Regions from separate parts of the Streptomyces sp. NPDC049541 genome, predicted to be linked through region 2. Evidence: riboswitches for the same ligand, from Rfam matches in the RefSeq annotation. Region 2 holds a riboswitch; each other region holds the start of a gene.
What was found. A riboswitch is a leader RNA that binds a small molecule or an ion and turns the genes downstream of it on or off. The one in region 2 is predicted to bind cyclic di-AMP.

Region 1: linked by a shared signal. The riboswitch ahead of ACIBW9_RS09335 (NlpC/P60 family protein) and the one ahead of ACIBW9_RS42155 (M23 family metallopeptidase) in region 2 are both predicted to bind cyclic di-AMP.
Region 3: linked by a shared signal. The riboswitch ahead of ACIBW9_RS23025 (transglycosylase family protein) and the one ahead of ACIBW9_RS42155 (M23 family metallopeptidase) in region 2 are both predicted to bind cyclic di-AMP.

Annotation. Positions count from the first base shown of each region.
Region 1 covers NZ_JBITLY010000002.1:487,036-493,641, reverse strand. Annotated here, with positions in the region: gene ACIBW9_RS09365 (TIGR03943 family putative permease subunit) at 1-518, opposite strand, end outside; gene ACIBW9_RS09360 (permease) at 515-1,549, opposite strand; gene ACIBW9_RS09355 (TerD family protein) at 1,712-2,245, shown strand; gene ACIBW9_RS09350 (hypothetical protein) at 2,273-3,031, opposite strand; gene ACIBW9_RS09345 (LysR family substrate-binding domain-containing protein) at 3,208-3,993, opposite strand; gene ACIBW9_RS09340 (DUF5997 family protein) at 4,052-4,456, shown strand; cyclic di-AMP (ydaO/yuaA leader) riboswitch at 4,648-4,821, shown strand; gene ACIBW9_RS09335 (NlpC/P60 family protein) at 4,878-6,275, shown strand; gene ACIBW9_RS09330 (SDR family NAD(P)-dependent oxidoreductase) at 6,467-6,606, shown strand, end outside.
Region 2 covers NZ_JBITLY010000023.1:21,446-28,051, reverse strand. Annotated here, with positions in the region: gene ACIBW9_RS42165 (HPr family phosphocarrier protein) at 1-282, shown strand; gene ACIBW9_RS42160 (GntR family transcriptional regulator) at 422-1,114, opposite strand; gene ACIBW9_RS42155 (M23 family metallopeptidase) at 1,301-2,065, opposite strand; cyclic di-AMP (ydaO/yuaA leader) riboswitch at 2,078-2,242, opposite strand; gene ACIBW9_RS42150 (M16 family metallopeptidase) at 2,446-3,834, opposite strand; gene ACIBW9_RS42145 (M16 family metallopeptidase) at 3,831-5,234, opposite strand; gene ACIBW9_RS42140 (DNA topoisomerase (ATP-hydrolyzing) subunit A) at 5,496-6,606, shown strand, end outside.
Region 3 covers NZ_JBITLY010000006.1:100,447-107,052, reverse strand. Annotated here, with positions in the region: gene ACIBW9_RS23035 (cytochrome P450) at 1-886, opposite strand, end outside; gene ACIBW9_RS23030 (transglycosylase family protein) at 1,105-2,085, shown strand; cyclic di-AMP (ydaO/yuaA leader) riboswitch at 2,281-2,449, shown strand; gene ACIBW9_RS23025 (transglycosylase family protein) at 2,454-3,134, shown strand; gene eno (phosphopyruvate hydratase) at 3,348-4,634, shown strand; gene ACIBW9_RS23015 (septum formation initiator family protein) at 4,733-5,209, shown strand; gene ACIBW9_RS23010 (DUF501 domain-containing protein) at 5,256-6,606, shown strand, end outside.

The DNA.
Region 1 (6,606 bases), on a different contig from region 2:
CAGGTGAAGATGATCCGGGTGAGATACCAGCCGCCGCCCTGCCCCGTCGGGGTGACGAATCCGGTCATCTGGATGCTGCGGCCCCTGACGGCCTGCTCCCGGTCCTGCTGGACCCGGGCGATGAAGTCGGTGAGGGTCATCGGCAGCGGACCGGTCGCGGGCAGTGGATCGAACCGCTGCGCCTTCGGCACGGCCTTGTTGCTCGCGTGCGAGGCCGTGTACGCACCGAGGGCGGGCGGGGCGTAGAGGAGCAGGCTGAGCGCGGGCAGGAAGAGCAGCCAGGCGATGCGGGGTGCGGTGGAGTGGTCGTGGCCGTGTGCATGCGCGTCGGCTTCGGTGGCCGCGCGGTCCAGCGCTGCTGCCGCCAGGCCCAGCAGCAGGAGCAGTACCCCGGAGGCGATCAGCGGAGGGCGCAGGCCTTCCTTGACGTAGCGCAGACAGAGGTCGCTGAACAGGGAGGCGTGCAGCAGCCCCAGGCCGGTGAGGACCAGCAGCAGGATTTGGGCGTGGCGCTTCACAGCAGTGCTCCTCCGATCAGGACCCCGGCGGCCACGGCCACCACCGTGGTCGCGGTCGAGAAGCGCAAGGCGAAGGACCGGCCGAACGTGCCCGCCTGAAGGGCGATCAGCTTCAGGTCGACCATCGGGCCGACCACCATGAACACCAGCCGGGCGGTGGGCGAGAAGCCGGTGAGCGAGGCGGCGACGAACGCGTCGGCCTCCGAGCAGACGGCGAGCAGGACGGCGAGCGCGGCCAGGAAGAGCACCGACAGCCAGGGCGAGCCGGAGAAGGTGTCGAGGACCGAGCGCGGCACGGCCACGTTGAAGGTGGCCGCGGCCATGGCGCCCAGCACCAGGAAGCCGCCGGCGTGCAGGAAGTCGTGCTGGAAGCCGAGGCGGAACTCCCGCAGACGACTGTGTCCCGACCGGTGGCCGCTGTGGCGGACTGCCGGCCGCAGCCACTCCTCGCGTCCCAGCCAGAGCCACAGCCAGCCCATCGCGGCCGCGGTGACCAGGGAGGCCAGCAGTCGGGCCGCGACCATGGCGGGGTTTCCCGGGAAGGCGACGGCCGTGGCGGTGAGCACGATCGGGTTGATCGCGGGCGCGGAGAGGAGGAAGGCGAAGGCCGCGGACGGGGTGACACCACGGCGGATCAGGCTGTTCGCGACCGGCACCGAGGCGCACTCGCAGCCCGGCAGGACGACCCCCGCGACGCCGGCCACCGGGACGGCGAGTGCGGGCCTGCGGGGCAGGATCCGGGTGAACAGGTCGGCCGGTACGAACGCATTGATCGCCCCCGACAGGACCGTGCCCAGCAGCAGGAAGGGCAGCGCCTGGACGGTGATGGCCAGACAGACCGTGCGCCAGGCCGCGACGGCGGGCCGGCTCAGCCACCCGACGCCGGTGAGCGAGAGGACCGCCACCGAGCCGGCTGCGATGAGGACGACGAGGGGCAGGGGGCGTCCGGTGACGCGGCGCCCCTGATGGCCGGCCGGCGCGACGAGCGCCGCTTCTTCCGCCACACCAACCAGTTCATCCGTTTTATTCATATTTACTCCGGATGTCGGATTCGTGGCGAAGATAAGCCAGGATCACTCCCCTCACGGTGCGCACACGCCGCCGCGGGCGGATGAATGAACGGGACCGGGAACATACTTGACCTTGCGGGGGGACTGCCCCGCGGTGCCCGATTCGAGAGGGGCGGCGTCCGGATGAGCGGCGGCGACACGGCACGGGGAAAGATCGAAGTGCGGCTCAAGTGGGACCCCAGCCTCTGGGACCGGCCGCCCCACCATCTGGACATCATGGCGACGACCTACTCGGCGGACGCCCCGCACGGACGGCCGGTGTACGTCGTGCACACCGAGAGCCGCTCGCCGGACGGCACCATCAACATGAGCCGTCACAGCGAGACCGGCCTGGGCCTCGGCTTCGTCGAGGTGATGGTCCTGGAGCTCGATCGCCTGGCGCCCTCCTTCACGCGGGTGGTCGTGGGTGTGGCGATCCATCAGAGCGGCGGCCCCAAGTTCTTCGGCGACATATCGAACACGGGTGTGCTGGTCGTCGACGGACACAGGGAGCTGCTCAAGGACGACTTCGGGCAGGTCGCCGACGCCACCGCGGCGACGGTCGCCGAGTTCACCCGGGATGCCTCCGGTGCCTGGGAGTTCCACCCGATGGTCCGCGGTTTCGACAGCGACCCGGCAGTGTTCACGGTGGAGATGGGCGGTGCCCGACAGCCCTGACCGGCATCCGACGCGTCGCGACCGCGCTCATCCGACCGCGACGTGATCGTCCGGACGCGGGCGCTCGGCCCCCGCCCCCGGCGTCTCCGGCCGGTGTACCGGAACGAGGGGCCGGGCGGGCGCCCGTCTGCGGCCGCGTTCGTGGAACAGGGCCAGGACGATCGCGGTGCCGACCGCTATCAGATGCTCACGGCCGGCCAGATTGGGGACGGCGATCGACTCCCACACCATCGACCCGCCGGTGAGGGCGAACACGATGGGAGCGCGCTGGACGATGGCGACGTAGGTGAAGAGGCCCACGACGGCCGCGGACGGGCCGGTGTCCAGCACCTGCCCGACCTCGCGCGGCAGTCCCAGGCCGCCCCAGCCCGGGCCGAGCGCGATCATCACCCGCACCATGAGGGTGCCGGCGAGGGTGGTCGCGTACGAGATGACGAGCGTTCTGGCCCGGCCGAGGATCAGTTCGGCGAGGGCGAACGCGAGGAACAGGCTCGTGATCCCCGCCCACACGGGCAGGTCCAGGGCCGGGACATAAAGTGACACCGGCGTCCGCAGCAGGGCCAGCCACAGAGGCAGGTCGCCCTTGACGCCGCCGAGCAGCCGCACCAGTACCGCACCGGCCGGCCGCTGCGCCAGCGCGTGGAAGAAGATGACACCGAAGGCGGCCAGGAACGCCAGGAACAGTGCGGGCAGCCCACGGCGTCTGAGTTGCCGCACCGGATCGACGACGATCCCCTGCCACTCGCCTCGCAGCGTGCGCACGACGAACGCCGCCACCCGCCACAGCGCGCCGCGCGGCCGCCGGTACTCACGGTCGACCGGATCGCCCCACAGTCCGTGGGCTCGCAGCCGATCCGCGGCGCCGCCCGCGCACCGCACCCCCTTGCGTAGCAAAACTCCCCCGCCTCCCGTCCATCGCCCCACCGGATGGTCGGAACGGGGCGAGGCCACCCCGTGGGAGGCTAGGCCCGGCGGCGGGGCTTCCTTCGCTTGGCGCCCTTGGAGACGTCGGATCCGGTCCTCGGGTTGCGCCCCGCCGACTTCCCAGCCGTTTTTCCGGTCACCTTCGCCGCGGCGGACTTGCGCCGGGCGCCGGTCGTGTCGCCCGCCCTGCCCTTCGTTTCCGGTGTCGCCGTCTTACGCCCGCGGGAGCTGTTGACCGTGCGCCCGCGGACGATTCCGATGAAATCCTCGACCAGGTCCGTGGTGGCCTCCTCGGGCCACGCCAGGGCGACGCTCGACTCGGGCCCGTCCACCAGCGGCCGGTATGTGAGGTCCTTGCGGTGGTACAGACGGGCCAGGGACTGGGGGACGACCAGGAGGCCGACGCCCGCAGCGACCAGTTCCACGGCGTCCTCGGTGGTGGCGGGGCGCTCGAAGGCGGGCTCTCCCGGCGGCCGGTCCCAGTCGAAGACGTCGTCGAGGGGGTGGAAGAGGACCTCGTCCGCGAGGTCCGCCACGGTCACCTCGTCCGCCGCCGTGATCACATGGTCCTTGGGGACGACGACGACCGTCGTCTCGGTGTAGAGGGGGATCGCGCTGAAGAACGTACGGTCGACCGGCAGCCGTACGAGCCCCGCGTCGGCCCCGCCGGCGCGCAGCACGTCGGATGCCTCGGCAGCCGGTACGGCGAGGAGGTTGAGCGGGATGTCGGGCAGGCGCTCGTTCCAGATCCGCACCCACTTGGCGGGCGTCGCTCCCGGGACGTACGCAAGCCGGAACGCCTGGGATTCTTCCGAGCCTGTCACCAGGCCAGGCTACCGGCCGTGGTCGGAGGGCTCGAACATGCTCGATACCCTGGACGGCATGAAGTCGCACCAGAGCACCCAGACGATGAAGCCCGCGACCGCGGCGAAGAAGCTGGGTGTGTACCTCGATGCCACCCCCGCCGAGTTCCGGGAGGGTGTCGTCTCACGAGCCGAGCTCGACCGGCTCCAGTCCGAGCCGCCCGAGTGGCTGCGCGAGCTGCGGGCGAACGGTCCGCACCCCCGTCCGGTGGTCGCGGCGAAGCTGGGCGTCTCCATCGCGGGTCTCGCCCGCGGCGGGATCACCGAGGCGCTCACCACCGAGCAGATCGAGGCCTTGAAGCAGGAACAGCCCGAGTGGCTGCAGAAGGAGCGCGCCACCCAGGCCGAGGTCCGCAAGGAGACGGCGCGCATCAAGAAGCGCAACGCCGAGCGTGAGGCTCGCAGCGAGGGCCCGCGGGCCTGACGGGGACCGTTCGCGACGGACGGTTGCCGTCCGGATCCACTCCGTGCACAACGCACGGATCTGACGGCGCGTCACGACGAAGGTCACAAAAGCGTATCGGACATTCCGGCCTTCAACCTTCACACGAGCCGCACAAGTTGGCTAGCGTGGCTCCAGGCCGCACGAGTTCCTCCGGCGAACCCCGCCGGGACGCGCGGCCTCCGCCGAATCCGGTGCGCCCTCGTGGCAGCCGGAACCGGGGACCCAACCGAACGACGGGGTGAATCGGCCCAACTGCCCGCCAGGCAGGGGCCGTAGGGCATGCCTTCCGGAACCGACCGCCCGAACCCGACAGCTAACTCGGTAGGCGGAGTACGGAAGGAGTACGGCTCCCATGGCGCCGGATCGACCATCGCGCACCGGAGGCTTCGGCCTTCCCGGTATGCGCAATTCCGCTCTCGCGACCGCGGCCCTCACCTCGGTGGCCCTGTTCTCGCAGACCGCCGACGCCGCACCGACCACCGGTGACGAGGGCCCCAGCCGTGAAGCCGTCCGGGAGCGCGTGAGCAGCCTCTACGACCAGGCCGAGTCCGACACCGGGAACTACAACTTCACCCGGGCTCAGCTGCTGGGAGCGCGGCCGCCCGCCGCCCCGCCCCGCGAGCGCGGCCGCTCGGATCCGGCACTGGACTCGGTGTCCCGGCGGTGGTTCGACGGAGCGCGTGCCTCGCTGGGGCCGACGGTTCCCGCGGCGCTGCCGGCCGACCGCAGGCCGGCTCGCCAGGCCGAGCCCCGGCGCCCGGCGGACAGCCGCAGCACCGCCGTGGAGCCGGCGGCGACCGCCCGGCCCGTGGCCGAACTGCCCTCCGCGGAGTCCCGCCGTCCGGTCGCCGAGCTGACCGCCGGCCCCACGGCCACGCTCCCCGCCGTCCCGCAGCCCCGCCAGGAGGCCGCCCCCGCGCTGCCCGCGGCGGCCCCCGAGTCCAGGCAGACCTCCCTGCGCAAGTCCAAGGAGCGGAACCAGCGCAAGATCGCGGCGGCCAGCGAGCTGCTGTACCGGTACACCGCCCGGCAGACCTCCGCGCCACGCCCGGCCGTTGAGACCGTGCCGGCCCAGCTGCCCTGGCAGGACCAGGCTCAGCAGACCCGCCCGGCGGCCGAGGAGGCGTGGCGCATGCAGCCCTCCGTCCTCGACACGGGCCTGCCCCCGGCCGGGGACCGGCTCATGCAGCCCTCCGTCCTCGACACGGGCGTACCCGCGGTCGAGCCGTGGCGCATGCAGCCTTCCGCGCCGGACACGGGTGCACCCGCGACGCAGGAGTGGCGCACGCAGCCTTCCCTGCCGGACACCGGCGTACCCGCGGTGGAGGAATGGCGCGCCCAGCCGTCCATGCCCGACACCGGCATACCCCAGGCCGGGGGTTGGACCGTGCAGGCGTCCGTCCTCGACACGGGTGTGCCCGCCGCCGGTACGCCCACCGCCACCAAGGCCGACAGGGCCATCGACTTCGCCCGTGCACAGATCGGCAGGCCGTGTCTGTGGGGTGCGGTCGGGCCGGAGTCGTACGACAACGCCGGGCTCACCCAGGCCGCCTGGCGGGCCGCCGGGGTCACCCTGCCACGGACCACGTACGAGCAGGCGGGCGCCGGCACGGTGATTCCCCTGTCAGAGAGCCGCCCCGGCGACCTGATCTTCTTCAACGACAACTTCAGCCATGTCGGCCTCTGCACCGGCAACGGCTTGATGATTCACGCGCCTGGCCCGGGCGCCGTCATACGCGAGGACCCGGTCCACTACGCAGGCGAAGCCGCGGTGCGTATCGCCGTACGCCCTGCGTGAGATCAGGAACGCCGGCAGAGGCGTGACACCGACAGCGCGATGAACCACGGGGCCGCCGACGGAAGCCGGCGGCCCCGGCGCTCGTCGGGGATGCGCAGCCGCGACGACACCGGGTACTTGCGGCGGATCCACCCGGAGTACGAGCTCAGGCTGCCTCGGTGGTGAAGGATGGCCCCGTGAGCAACGAGAACATGCAGCGCCTGGCCGGGAAGGTCGTGGTCGTCACCGGGGCCGCCCGGGGCCAGGGGGCCGCCGAGGCGGAGGCGTTGATCCGGGCCGGCGCACGGGTGGTCGCCACCGACGTGCGGCCCGAGGGCGACGTACGCCGCCT
Region 2 (6,606 bases):
ATGGCTGAGCGCCGCGTCAACGTCGGCTGGGCCGAGGGCCTCCACGCCCGCCCCGCTTCCATCTTCGTCCGGGCCGCCACGGCCGCAGGTATCCCGGTGACGATCGCCAAGGCCGACGGCAACCCCGTCAACGCGGCCTCCATGCTGGCCGTTCTCGGCCTGGGCGCCCAGGGCGGCGAGGAGATCGTGCTCGCCTCCGAGGCAGAGGGTGCGGACGTCGCCCTCGACCGGCTGGCGAAGCTGGTCTCCGAGGGGCTCGAGGAGCTTCCCGAGACCGTCTGATCACGGCACCACAGAAGGGCTCGTCCGAATTGCCGGGCGAGCCCTTTGCTTTTCCCGCGCAGGGGCGACTGAATTACCGGTCGCGGGCAGCAGAAATAATGCCCCGCGAATTGTTCCCTCTTTGTATACGGCGCCCGTGTTAATGCCGCAGGCCCGACATGTTTACGGCATGTTGCGAGTTCCTCACACCGTTCGCCCGCTCCGGGCCGCCGAACCGCAGCCGGTGCGCCGCGCTCGAACGCTCGGTGTGCAGCGTGGTGACCGCCCGCGCGCGCTCGCTGTCGCCGCGGGCCACAGCGTCGACGATCGCGCCGTGCTCCGCCCAGGACTCCACGGGGTTGGCGGGCGCCTCCACGGCGTACATCCAGGCGATCTTGTGGCGCAGCTGGGTCAGCATCGAGGTCAGCGCGGGGCTGCCGGAGGCCTGGGCGAGCGTCTCGTGGAACCAGCCCCCCAGGGAGCGCAGATCCTCGCTGTTGCCCCGCCTGGCCCGCTCCTGGCCCAGTCTGACCAGGCCGCGCAGCACCTTGAGATGGGCGTCGGTGCGCCGCTGGGCGGCCCGGGAGGCGCCGAGCGGTTCCAGCAGCATGCGCATCTCCAGCAGGTCGGCGGCCTCCTGCTCGGTCGGTTCCGCGACGCACGCGCCCGCGTGCCGCCGCGTCACCACGAAGCCCTCGGCCTCCAGGGTGCGCAGGGCCTCGCGCACGGGGACGCGTGAGACGCCGTAGCGGCGCGCGAGGAGTTCCTCGGTGAGCCGGCTGCCACGCTCGTAGACACCGGCGACGATGTCGTCCCGGATCGCCGTGCACACCGAGTGCGCCGGAATACGCATGACCGACCTCCGACTTAATCCCCGTGAAACGTCGATGATTGACGTGTATCGGTGACTCTATTGCACCGGGCCGGAATTTCCGACGGCGGGCCGGAATCCATGGATATTTTTTGGACAGCAGGGTGGCAGAAACACCGAAAGCCCCGGCTCGGGAGCCGGGGCTTCAGCAGATCCTGCGATCCGTCGTCAGACGTTCACGCCGTGCGAGCGCAGGTAGGCGACGGGGTCGATGTCCGAGCCGTACTCGGGGGTCGTACGGGCCTCGAAGTGCAGATGCGGTCCGGTGGTGTTGCCGGTCGCGCCGGAGAGGCCTATCGGCTGGCCCGGGGTGACCGTCTGGCCCACCGAGACGCCGATGGACGACAGATGGCCGTACTGGGTGTACGTGCCGTCGTTCATCTTGATCACGATCTGGTTGCCGTAGGCGCCGCCCCAGCCGGTCTGGACGACGGTGCCGGCGCCGACCGCGTGGACGGTCGTGCCGCTCGCGGCGTGGAAGTCGATGCCGGTGTGACTGCCGGAGGACCACAGGGAGCTGCTGGCCCGGTAGCCGGTGGAGACGTACGAGTCCGATATCGGCGCCACGAACGTGTTGAGGCGCTTGCGCTCGGCCTCGCGGGCGGCGCGCTCCTTGGCCTCGCGCTCCTGCTTGGCCTGGGCGGCGGCCTTCTCGCGTGCCGCCTCCAGGGCGGCCTTCTTGAGCGCGGCCTCCTCGGCGGCCTGCTTCTGGGCGTCGGCCTGGGCGTCGATCTTGTCGGCGATGGTGTCGCCGATGGTGATGACGGGGGTGAGGCCGGTCTGCTCGACGGCGGTGTCGGCGGCCAGCGCGGGCGCCGCGAGGGTGCCGATGACGCCGGTGGCGGCGAGGGCCGCGACCCCGGCGGCGCGGGTGGTGGTGCGGTGCATCCGCGTGGGACGACGGTGCTTCCCGGTGGCGCGCGTGAACGCCATGTGGTGGCTGATCCTTTCCTTCCCTCTCGCCTACCGGGTTAGCTGACGGGTTCGGAGCAGGAAGGTCTCCTACGGACCCCCTCGCTGTATGCGCGGGCGTCCGATTCACCCCAGGGACTGCGGTGGGTCCCCGGCTCCCCTGGCTCGCGCCGTACGGGGACTCGGCGATGGCTGTCCGGTGCCGCGGATGCGGCGCGGTGCCTGACGGACAGCCCGAAAGACGCTAAGCGGGGCCGCTTTCAATCCCCAAACGGATCACGGTGTTTGTAGCGCATCCCACAGGGCAGACAGGCAACTCTCCTTCGATTCTCCGCTAATTCGGACATAAGAGGGCCCTGGTGACGCATCCGTCACCAGGGCCGCGTCACGCGCGCGTGCCGCTACTCGGCCGACACCACCGTGACTTCACCGATCCCGAGCGCCTCGACGGGCTCCTTGATCTGCGCCGCGTCGCCGACGAGAACCGTCACCAGACGGTCCACCGGGAAGGCGCTCACGACCGCCGCGGTGGCCTCCACGGTGCCGGTCGCGGCGAGCTGCTGGTACAGCGTGGCCTGGTAGTCGTCGGGCAGGTGCTGCTCGACCTGGTCGGCCAGAGTGCTCGCCACGGCCGCCGCGGTCTCGTACTTCAGCGGCGCCACACCGACGAGGTTCTGTACGGCGACATCGCGCTCGGCGTCGGTGAGGCCGCCCTCGGCGAGGGTCCGGAGCACCTTCCAGAGGTCGTCGAGCGCCGGGCCGGTGTTCGGGGTGTCGACGGAGCCGCTGATGGCGAGCATCGCGGCACCGGAGCCGTCCGGGGCGGACCTGAGGACCTGGCCGAACGCGCGCACACCGTAGGTGTAGCCCTTCTCCTCGCGCAGGACGCGGTCCAGGCGCGAGGTCAGGGTGCCGCCGAGGCAGTACGTGCCGAGCACCTGCGCGGGCCACACGCGGTCGTGCCGGTCGGCGCCGACGCGGCCGATGAGCAGCTGCGTCTGGACGGCGCCGGGACGGTCGACGATGATCACGCGCCCGGTGTCGTCCGCGGTCACCGGGGGCACGGGGCGGGGTTCGGCCTTGGAGCCGGTCCAGGCGCCCAGGGTGTCGCCGAGCAGCGCGTCCAGGTCGATGCCGGTGAGGTCGCCGACGATGACGGCGGTGGCGGTGGCGGGCCGGACATGGCGGTCGTAGAAGGCGCGTACGGCCGCCGCGTCGATCTTCTCGACAGTCTCCTCGGTGCCCTGGCGCGGGCGCGACATGCGCGAGGTCGCCGGGAACAGCTCCTTGGAGAGCTCCTTCGCGGCACGGCGCGAGGGGTTGGCCAGCTCGTGCGGGATCTCGTCCAGGCGGTTGCGTACCAGCCGCTCGACCTCGCTGTCGGCGAACGCGGGCGCCCTGAGGGCGTCGGCGAGCAGACCGAGGGCCTTGGCGAGACGGGAGGCCGGGACCTCGAGGCTCAGACGTACGCCCGGGTGGTCGGCGTGCGAGTCGAGGGTGGCGCCGCAGCGCTCCAGCTCGGCGGCGAAGTCCTCCGCGGAGTGCTTGTCGGTGCCCTCCGAGAAGGCCCGCGCCATGATCGTGGCGACGCCTTCGAATCCGGCCGGCTCGGCCTCCAGGGGTGCGTCCAGGAGCACCTCGACGGCGACGACCTGCTGGCCGGGGCGGTGGCAGCGCAGGACGGTCAGGCCGTTGTCGAGCGCGCCGCGCTCGGGGGACGGGAACGCCCACGGCCTGGCCTCGCCCGCCCGGGGCTGCGGGTGGAACTGCATCGTGGCGAGCTCGGTCACTTGGCCGCCTCCTCGTTCTGGTCGGTGGCTTCCACCGTGGCTTCGGACTCGGGGTCTTCGGGGAAGTCCTCGTCCTGGGTGTGCTCCGCGGACTCGGGCGAGAGCGGCTCGTAGACGAGCACCGCGCGGTTGTCGGGGCGCAGACGGGCCTTGGCGACCTCTTGGACCTCCTCGGCCGTCACCTCCAGGACGCGCTGGACGGCGGTGAGGGCGAGCTGCGGGTCGCCGAAGAGGACGGCGTACCGGCACAGTTCGTCGGCGCGGCCCGCGACCGTGCCGAGCCGGTCCAGCCACTCGCGCTCCAACTGGGCCTGGGCGCGCTCCATTTCCTCGGCCGTGGGGCCCTCCGCGGCGAACCGGGCGAGTTCCTCGTCGATGGCGGCCTCGATGACCGGCACCTCGACGTCACCGGAGGTCTTCACGTCCAGCCAGCCGAGGGAGGGCGCCCCGGCCAGCCGCAGCAGCCCGAATCCGGCCGCGACGGCCGTGCGGTCGCGCCGCACCAGCCGGTTGTAGAGGCGGGAGGACTCGCCGCCGCCGAGGACGGTGAGCGCCAGGTCGGCGGCGTCGGCCTCGCGCGTGCCGTCCTGCGGCAGCCGGTAGGCCGCCATCAGGGCGCGCGCCGGGACCTCCTCCTCGATGACCTCGCGCAGCTGCTCACCGATGATCTCGGGTAGCGAGCCGTCACGCGGCTCCGGCTTCCCGTCGTGCGGGGCGATGGACCCGAAGTACTTCTCGATCCAGGCGAGCGTCTGTTCCGGGTCGATGTCGCCGACGACCGAGAGGACGGCGTTGTTGGGCGCGTAGTAGGTGCGGAAGAACGCGCGCGCGTCCTCCAGGGTCGCCGCGTCCAGGTCGGCCATCGAGCCGATCGGCGTGTGGTGGTAGGGGTGGCCCTCCGGGTAGACGAGAGCGGTCAGCCTCTCGAACGCCGTGCCGTACGGCACGTTGTCGTAGCGCTGCCTGCGCTCGTTCTTTACGACGTCCCGCTGGTTTTCCATGGACTCGTCGTCGAGGGCGGCGAGCAGGGAGCCCATCCGGTCGGCCTCCAGCCAGAGGGCGAGCTCCAACTGGTGGGCGGGCATGGTCTCGAAGTAGTTGGTGCGCTCGAAGCTGGTGGTGCCGTTCAGCGAGCCGCCGGCGCCCTGCACCAGCTCGAAGTGCCCGTTGCCCTTGACCTGACCGGAGCCCTGGAACATCAGGTGCTCGAAAAGGTGAGCCAGGCCGGTACGTCCCTTGACTTCGTGGCGCGAGCCGACGTCGTACCAGAGGCACACCGCCGCGACCGGGGTCAGGTGATCCTCCGAGAGCACCACGCGCAGGCCGTTGGCCAGGCGGTGCTCGGTCGCTGTCAGGCCCCCGGTGCCTGCCTGGTCTGTGGCCGTGTGACCCATGGGCATGTACGTCCCTTCGCCTCGCGGATGCGGTGGTTCGAACCGCGGTTTTCCTGCCGGTCCTGCCACTGTATGCAAGCGTGCAGATCGTCGGCGAAGTTCCCGGGCGACGTACGCCCACAGCGGATCGCGTAGCCTTCCGCCACGCCGGGAACCTACGTCGACGCCAGGTCCTCGTCCGCGTTGTCAGTGCCGCGGTCCACAATGGTCGCGTCAGAACCCGTTCACGCTTCAGCGCGAGCAGCCAGAAAAGAGGAGCCGGCAGCGATGGCCCGCCGCAGCACGAAGACCCCGCCGCCCGACGACTCGTTCGAGGAGCGCATCCTCGACATCGACGTCGTCGACGAGATGCAGGGCTCCTTCCTCGAGTACGCGTACTCGGTCATCTACTCCCGAGCCCTGCCCGACGCCCGCGACGGCCTCAAGCCGGTCCACCGCCGCATCGTCTACCAGATGAACGAGATGGGACTGCGCCCGGACCGCGGCTATGTGAAGTGCGCGCGCGTGGTCGGCGAGGTGATGGGCAAGCTGCACCCGCACGGCGACGCGTCGATCTACGACGCCCTGGTGCGCATGGCCCAGCCCTTCTCCATGCGCGTGCCGCTCGTCGACGGCCACGGCAACTTCGGCTCGCTGGGCAACGACGACCCGCCGGCCGCCATGCGGTACACCGAGTGCCGCCAGGCGCAGGCGACGAGCCTGATGACGGAGTCGATCGACGAGGACACGGTCGACTTCGCGCCCAATTACGACGGCCAGGAGCAGGAGCCGGTCGCCCTGCCCGCGGCGTTCCCGAACCTGCTGGTGAACGGCTCGTCGGGCATCGCGGTCGGCATGGCGACGAACATGCCGCCGCACAACCTCGCCGAGGTCATCGCGGCCGCCCGGCATCTGATCCGCTACCCGGGCGCGGACCTCGACGCCCTGATGAAGCACGTTCCCGGCCCGGACCTGCCCACCGGCGGCCGCATCGTCGGCCTCTCCGGCATCCGGGACGCGTACGAGACGGGCCGCGGTACCTTCAGGATCCGTGCCACGGTCGAGATCGAGACCGTCACCGCCCGCCGCAAGGGCCTGGTCGTCACCGAACTGCCCTTCGCGGTCGGCCCGGAGAAGGTGATCGCCAAGATCAAGGACCTGGTCGGTTCGAAGAAGATCCAGGGCATCGCCGACGTCAAGGACCTCACCGACCGCGAGCACGGTCTGCGCCTGGTCATCGAGATCAAGAACGGCTTCGTGCCGGAGGCCGTCCTGGAGCAGCTGTACAAGCTGACGCCGATGGAGGAGTCGTTCGGCATCAACAACGTCGCACTGGTGGACGGCCAGCCGCTCACCCTGGGCCTCAAGGAGCTCCTGGAGGTCTACCTCGACCACCGCT
Region 3 (6,606 bases), on a different contig from region 2:
GTTCCACCGGACCGTCGTAGCGGAGCAGCTCCTCTATACCGGTGTCGAGCAGTGCGCTCTCACCGCGCCCGATCGACTCCTGGAGCCGCTGCCGCTGCGCGGGATTGCGCAACAACGCATAGGTGCCGTTGCCGATCAGGTTGATGGTGGTCTCGAAGCCGGCGAAGAGCAGCACGAAGCACATCGCGGCGGCCTCGTTCTCGGTGAGGTGCTCGCCGTGGTCGGAGGCGCGGATGAGGCCCGAGATGAGGTCCTCGCCGAGGTCGCTGCGCTTGCGGTGGATGAGTTCGGCGAGATAGCCGCGGATCTTCTTCACCGAGCGGGCGACACCGCCGCGCGGACCGCCGCCGTGCCGGATCATCATCCCCGCCCAGTCACGGAAGTCGTCCTGGTCCTCGCGCGGGACACCGAGCAGATCGCAGATCGCGTAGATGGGGAGGGGGAACGCGAAGTCGTGGATGAGATCCGCCTGCCCGTGCGGTGCGAAACGGTCGATGAGATCGTCCGTCAACTCCTGCACCCGCGGCGCGAATTCGGCCACCCGGCGCGGGGTGAACGCCTTGGAGACGAGGCGGCGCAGCCGGGTGTGGTCCGGCGGGTCGATATTGAGCAGATGCGTCATCAGATTGGCGCTGCGCTCACCCGGAATACCGGTCCTGCTCTTGCCCTGCGCGTCCTCGGCGTGATGCTCGGGGTTCTTCGAGAGCCGCCCGTCCGCGAGCGCCTGACGTGCGTCGGCATAGCGGGTCACCAACCAGGCCTCGACCCCGCTGGGAAGTGTCGTCCAGTGGACGGGGGAGTGCTCGCGCAGCCAGGCGTAGGCCGGATACGGGTCACTGGCGAATTCCCAGGTGAAGAGTTCGGGAGCGGTGTTGGGGACGTTCACAGGACGACCGTATCGGGAGCGTGCAGGTGGATGCGCCGCCGCGGCGAACGGGTCGAAGATGACACGCGTTCAAGTCTGTGATCTTCACGTGATCTACGCGGCATTAACTTGTGACAAGTGATCGGCACCGGCTACGTTCACGGACCAGCGCGGCGGTATCGAACGCCTGTCGGTGTCATGCGCCGCGCGGTCATTGCTGTCTCGCGAAAGGCCTCCGCATGCTCTCCGGGAACGGTCGACACCGTCGCCCCCGTCAGGCTCCGGCCATCCTCGTCGCGGCCGGAGTGACCGGCTCCGCCATCGCGATCCCGCTCTTCGCCGCGGGCGGCGCGAGCGCCGCCGACGGCACCACGTGGGACAAGGTGGCGCAGTGCGAGACGGGCGGTTCCTGGAGCGAGAACAGCGGCAACGGGTTCTACGGCGGGCTCAAGTTGACCCAGGAGAACTGGGAGAAGTACGGCGGCCTCGACTACGCCCCCCGGGCCGACCTCGCCAGCCGCAACCAGCAGATAGCCGTCGCCGAGAAGCTCCTGGACGACCAGGGTGTCGGCGCCTTCCACACGTGCGGACTGACCTCCGGGCTCACCAAGGACTCGGGTTCGGCCGCCATCGACACCGGCGTGCTGGGCGGCGGTTCCGGTTCGTCCGATTCCTCCGGGGCGTCCGACTCGCTGGGGCTGTCCAACTCCTCGGGCAGCGCTTCCGACGGGTCTTCTTCGTCGGATTCGTCCTCCGGCTCGTCCTCCAGTGCCTCCCCTTCGACTTCCGCGAGCGCGACGGACAACTCCACCGAATCCGGCACATCCGCCTCGCCGTCCACCTCTCCGTCCAAAAAGGCCACGGCCGACCCACAGGGCGCCGACAGCTCGTCGACAGGCAAGGCGAAGGTGGACGACTCGGACAATCTCGAGCCCCCGGCGTCCACTTGGACCCTCGTCGACACCGGCACGACCGGCACCGGCCGCCACCGTGGCGCCAGCGCCGACGAGACGGCCGGTGAGACCGCCGACAAGACCAAGACCGACGGCGGCACGCGCGACACGTACACCGTCCACGCCGGTGACACTCTCGCCTCCATCGCCGACTCCCTTGGCCTGGACGGCGGGTGGCGTGCGCTCTATGCCGCGAACAAGAACGCCATCGGTGTCGACCCGAATCACATCTTCGCCGGTCAGACCCTGAAACTCGGTGCCGAATAGGGCGAAAAACAACGGGAGTTCACGTCATACTTCGCCACTGAATGTCCGGTTTGGCGAAAGTGTGGGATGAGTCTCAGAAGCCCTGATCGTCTTTGAAATTCGACGGATCGCGTGTCTACCGTCGTCACCGCTCGTCAACACGAGCCCCGGCTGCCGCAACGCCGAATCCTGCCAGCGGCCGTACGGGAACAGTCGTCGCGTAAAGCGCCGTAGGCAGGAGCGGGGGACCCAAGGTAGGTGCCGACCCGGGCAGTTGACGGGCGGCTAGGGGTGTAGCCGTGTCTCGTGAGAGCGAGAGCACGGCCGGGCAACTCAACCGGCCCGAACCCGACAGCTCACCTCGCAGGCGTCGGTGAGGGGATCGAACCATGCTGTTTTCCGGCAAGGGCAAGCACCGCCGTCCGTCCAAGGCCACCCGCGTCGCCGCGCTGGCCGGCGTCACCGGCGTCGCCATCGCCGCTCCGCTGATGGCGGCCGGCAACGCCTCCGCCGCCACCGCCTCCGAGTGGGACAAGGTCGCCCAGTGCGAGTCCGGCGGCAACTGGTCCATCAACACCGGGAACGGCTACTACGGCGGCCTGCAGTTCTCCGCCTCCACCTGGGCCGCGTACGGCGGCACCGCCTACGCCCCGCAGGCCAACCAGGCCTCCAAGGCGCAGCAGATAGCCGTCGCCGAGAAGGTCCTCGCCTCCCAGGGCAAGGGTGCCTGGCCGGTCTGCGGCACGGGCCTGTCCGGTGCCGCCTACAACGGCAGCGCCCCCAGCGCGAACACCAACCGCTCCAGCGACTCCCAGGCCGCCTCCCGCTCCGCCGAGCGCCCGGCCGCGAAGACCGAGAGCACCAAGAGCACCAAGACCGTCACCACCCCGACCGGCAAGAAGGTCAAGAAGGGCGACGGCGAGTACAAGGTCGTCAAGGGCGACACCCTCAGCTCGATCGCCGAGAAGCACGGCGTCAAGGGCGGCTGGCAGAAGCTGTTCAAGCTGAACAAGGACATCATCGAGGACGCCAACCTCATCTACCCGGGTCAGCAGCTGCACCTCAAGTGACAGCCTCGCGGTCTCCCCGCTCCGGTGCGTGTTCCCCCGTACGCACCGGAGCGGGGTTCTTTTTGCTCCCCCTCTTTGTTCCGTTCGGAAACAATTTACTCTCGGTTCTGCCCAAGAGGTGGTCGGCAACGTGGCCGATCGGCCTTGGGCGGTTAGGCTCGTCCCGCAGAGCCACCGCGCTACTGCCGTAGCCGTGTCACATCCAAGAAGGAGATGCTCGTGCCGTCCATCGACGTCGTCGTAGCCCGGGAAATCCTGGACTCCCGAGGCAACCCCACGGTCGAGGTCGAGGTCGGCCTCGACGACGGCAGCACGGGTCGTGCCGCCGTCCCGTCCGGCGCCTCCACGGGCGCCTTCGAGGCCATCGAGCTCCGCGACGGTGACCCCAACCGCTACCAGGGCAAGGGTGTCGAGAAGGCCGTCCTCGCCGTCATCGAGCAGATCGGCCCCGAGCTGGTCGGCTACGACGCCACCGAGCAGCGCCTGATCGACCAGGCCATGTTCGACCTGGACGCCACCGACAACAAGGGCTCCCTCGGCGCCAACGCCATCCTCGGCGTCTCCCTCGCCGTCGCCCACGCCGCCTCCGAGGCCAGCGACCTGCCGCTCTTCCGCTACCTGGGCGGCCCGAACGCGCACCTGCTGCCGGTGCCGATGATGAACATCCTGAACGGCGGCTCGCACGCCGACTCCAACGTGGACATCCAGGAGTTCATGATCGCCCCGATCGGCGCGGAGTCCTTCTCCGAGGCCCTGCGCTGGGGCGCCGAGGTCTACCACACCCTCAAGAAGGTGCTGAAGACCAAGGGCCTGTCCACCGGCCTCGGCGACGAGGGCGGCTTCGCCCCGAACCTGGAGTCCAACCGCGCCGCGCTCGACCTCATCATCGAGGCCATCAAGCAGGCCGGCTACGTCCCCGGCCAGCAGATCGCGCTCGCGCTCGACGTCGCCGCGTCCGAGTTCTACAAGGACGGCAAGTACGAGTTCGAGGGCAAGTCCCGCTCGGCCGCCGAGATGACCGAGTACTACGAGGAGCTCGTGGCGGCCTACCCGCTCGTCTCCATCGAGGACCCGCTGTTCGAGGACGACTGGGCCGGCTGGAAGGTCATCACCGACAAGCTGGGCGACAAGGTCCAGATCGTCGGCGACGACCTCTTCGTCACCAACCCGGAGCGCCTGGCCCGCGGCATCGAGGAGGGCACCGCCAACGCCCTGCTCGTCAAGGTGAACCAGATCGGCTCGCTCACCGAGACCCTGGACGCCGTCGAGATGGCCCAGCGCAACGGCTTCAAGTGCATGATGTCCCACCGCTCCGGCGAGACCGAGGACGTCACCATCGCCGACCTCGCCGTCGCGGTGAACTGCGGCCAGATCAAGACCGGCGCCCCGGCCCGCTCGGACCGCGTCGCCAAGTACAACCAGCTGCTGCGCATCGAGGAGATCCTCGACGACGCCGCGGAGTACGCGGGCCGCAGCGCGTTCCCCCGCTTCAAGGGCTGACCCAACCTGGGCTAAGCCTTAGCCAGTCGTACGTACGTCCCCGTACCGGTCCCGTACCGTGTGCGGGGACGTACGCACGTGTGACGGGAGGCGGCGACATGGCAGTGAAGGACCGGGACCGGTTCTCCACCGCGACCAGGATCAGGCTGCTCGGCGAGCAGACGGCGGCCCGGGTCTACCGCTCCCAGACCAAGCGGCAGGCCCGCCGGTCTCGGTTGACCGGCCGGGCGGCGCTGCTCGCCCTGGTGCTGTGCTCGATGGTGGTGGCGCTGGCGTACCCCATGAGGCAGTACGTCTCCCAGCGCTCCCAGATCGCCGATCTCCAGCGGCAGCGGGAGCAGGCCAGGGCGCGGGTCGAGCAGCTGCGCGACCTGAAGGCGCGCTGGCAGGACGACGAGTACGCCGAACAGCAGATCCGGCTGCGGCTGCACTATGTGCTGCCCGGGGAGACCAGTTTCGTCGTGATCGACCCGAGCACGGCCAAGCAGTCGCGCTTCGAGCAGGGCGCGGGCCACCGCCCCTGGTACACGAACGTCTGGGACGGGGTCGACAGGTCGGACGCATCCGACCAGTGATCAGGCCCGCCGACCAGTGATATCGACAGAGGAATTCAGTTCAGGCATGCATACGCCCCCGCCGCCCACCCCGCGCACCGAGCCCACCGACGCCGACGTCGAGGCCTTCAAGCAGCAGCTCGGGCGGCCGCCGCGCGGGCTGCGCGCCATCGCGCACCGCTGCCCCTGCGGCCAGCCGGACGTCGTGGAGACGGCCCCCCGCCTGCCGGACGGCACGCCCTTCCCGACGACGTACTACCTGACGTGCCCCCGTGCCGCCTCGGCGATCGGCACGCTGGAGGCCAACGGCGTCATGAAGGAGATGACGGAGCGGCTCCAGACGGACCCGGAGCTGGCCGCCGCCTACCGCGCCGCGCACGAGGACTACCTCGCGCGCCGTGACGCCATCGAGGTCCTGGAGGGCTTCCCGAGCGCGGGCGGCATGCCCGACCGGGTGAAGTGCCTGCACGTCCTGGTGGGCCACTCGCTGGCGGCGGGCCCGGGCGTCAACCCGCTGGGCGACGAGGCGATCGCGATGCTGCCGGAGTGGTGGCTGAAGGGCCCGTGCGTGACGCCCTGCGGGCCGCCGACCGGCGAGGGATGGCAGACGGACGTCTCCGAGGACGGCACGGGTCACTTCGCCTTCAAGCCGCTCGCTGCCCCCGACCCGGCGGACGAGCTCCCCGGCGAGGAGGGCGAGGTCACCGACCCCGCCGAGGTCCGCAGCGGCTCCTTCGCGTACAAGCCGATGGTCGCCGAGGGATTCAGCCGGGTCGCCGCCGTCGACTGCGGCACGAACTCCATCCGGCTCCTGGTGGCGGACGTGAACCCGGCCACCGGCGAACTGCTGGAGCTCGACCGGCGCATGACCATCGTGCGGCTCGGACAGGACGTGGACCGGACCGGGCGGCTGGCCCCCGAGGCGCTGGAGCGGACGTTCGCGGCCTGCCGGGAGTACGCGGAGGTGATCCGTGACCTGGGCGCCGACAAGGTGCGGTTCGTGGCCACGTCGGCCTCCCGGGACGCCTCGAACCGCGACGAGTTCGTACGGGGCGTCGTGGACATCCTGGGTGTCGAGCCCGAGGTCATCTCCGGCGAGCAGGAGGCCGAGTTCTCCTTCACCGGGGCGACCAAGGAGCTGAAGGGGCGTGACGACCTCGACCGTCCCTATCTGGTGGTCGACATCGGCGGCGGCTCGACCGAGTTCGTCGTGGGCGACGAACAGGTGCGCGCGGCGCGCTCCGTCGACGTCGGGTGCGTGCGGATGACCGAGCGGCACATCGTCCGGGACGGCGCCGTCACCGACCCGCCCGCCGAGGAGCAGATCGGGGCCATGCGGGCCGACATCGAGCGGGCCCTCGACCTCGCCGAGGAGACGGTCCCGCTGCGCGAGGCGCGCACGCTGGTCGGGCTCGCGG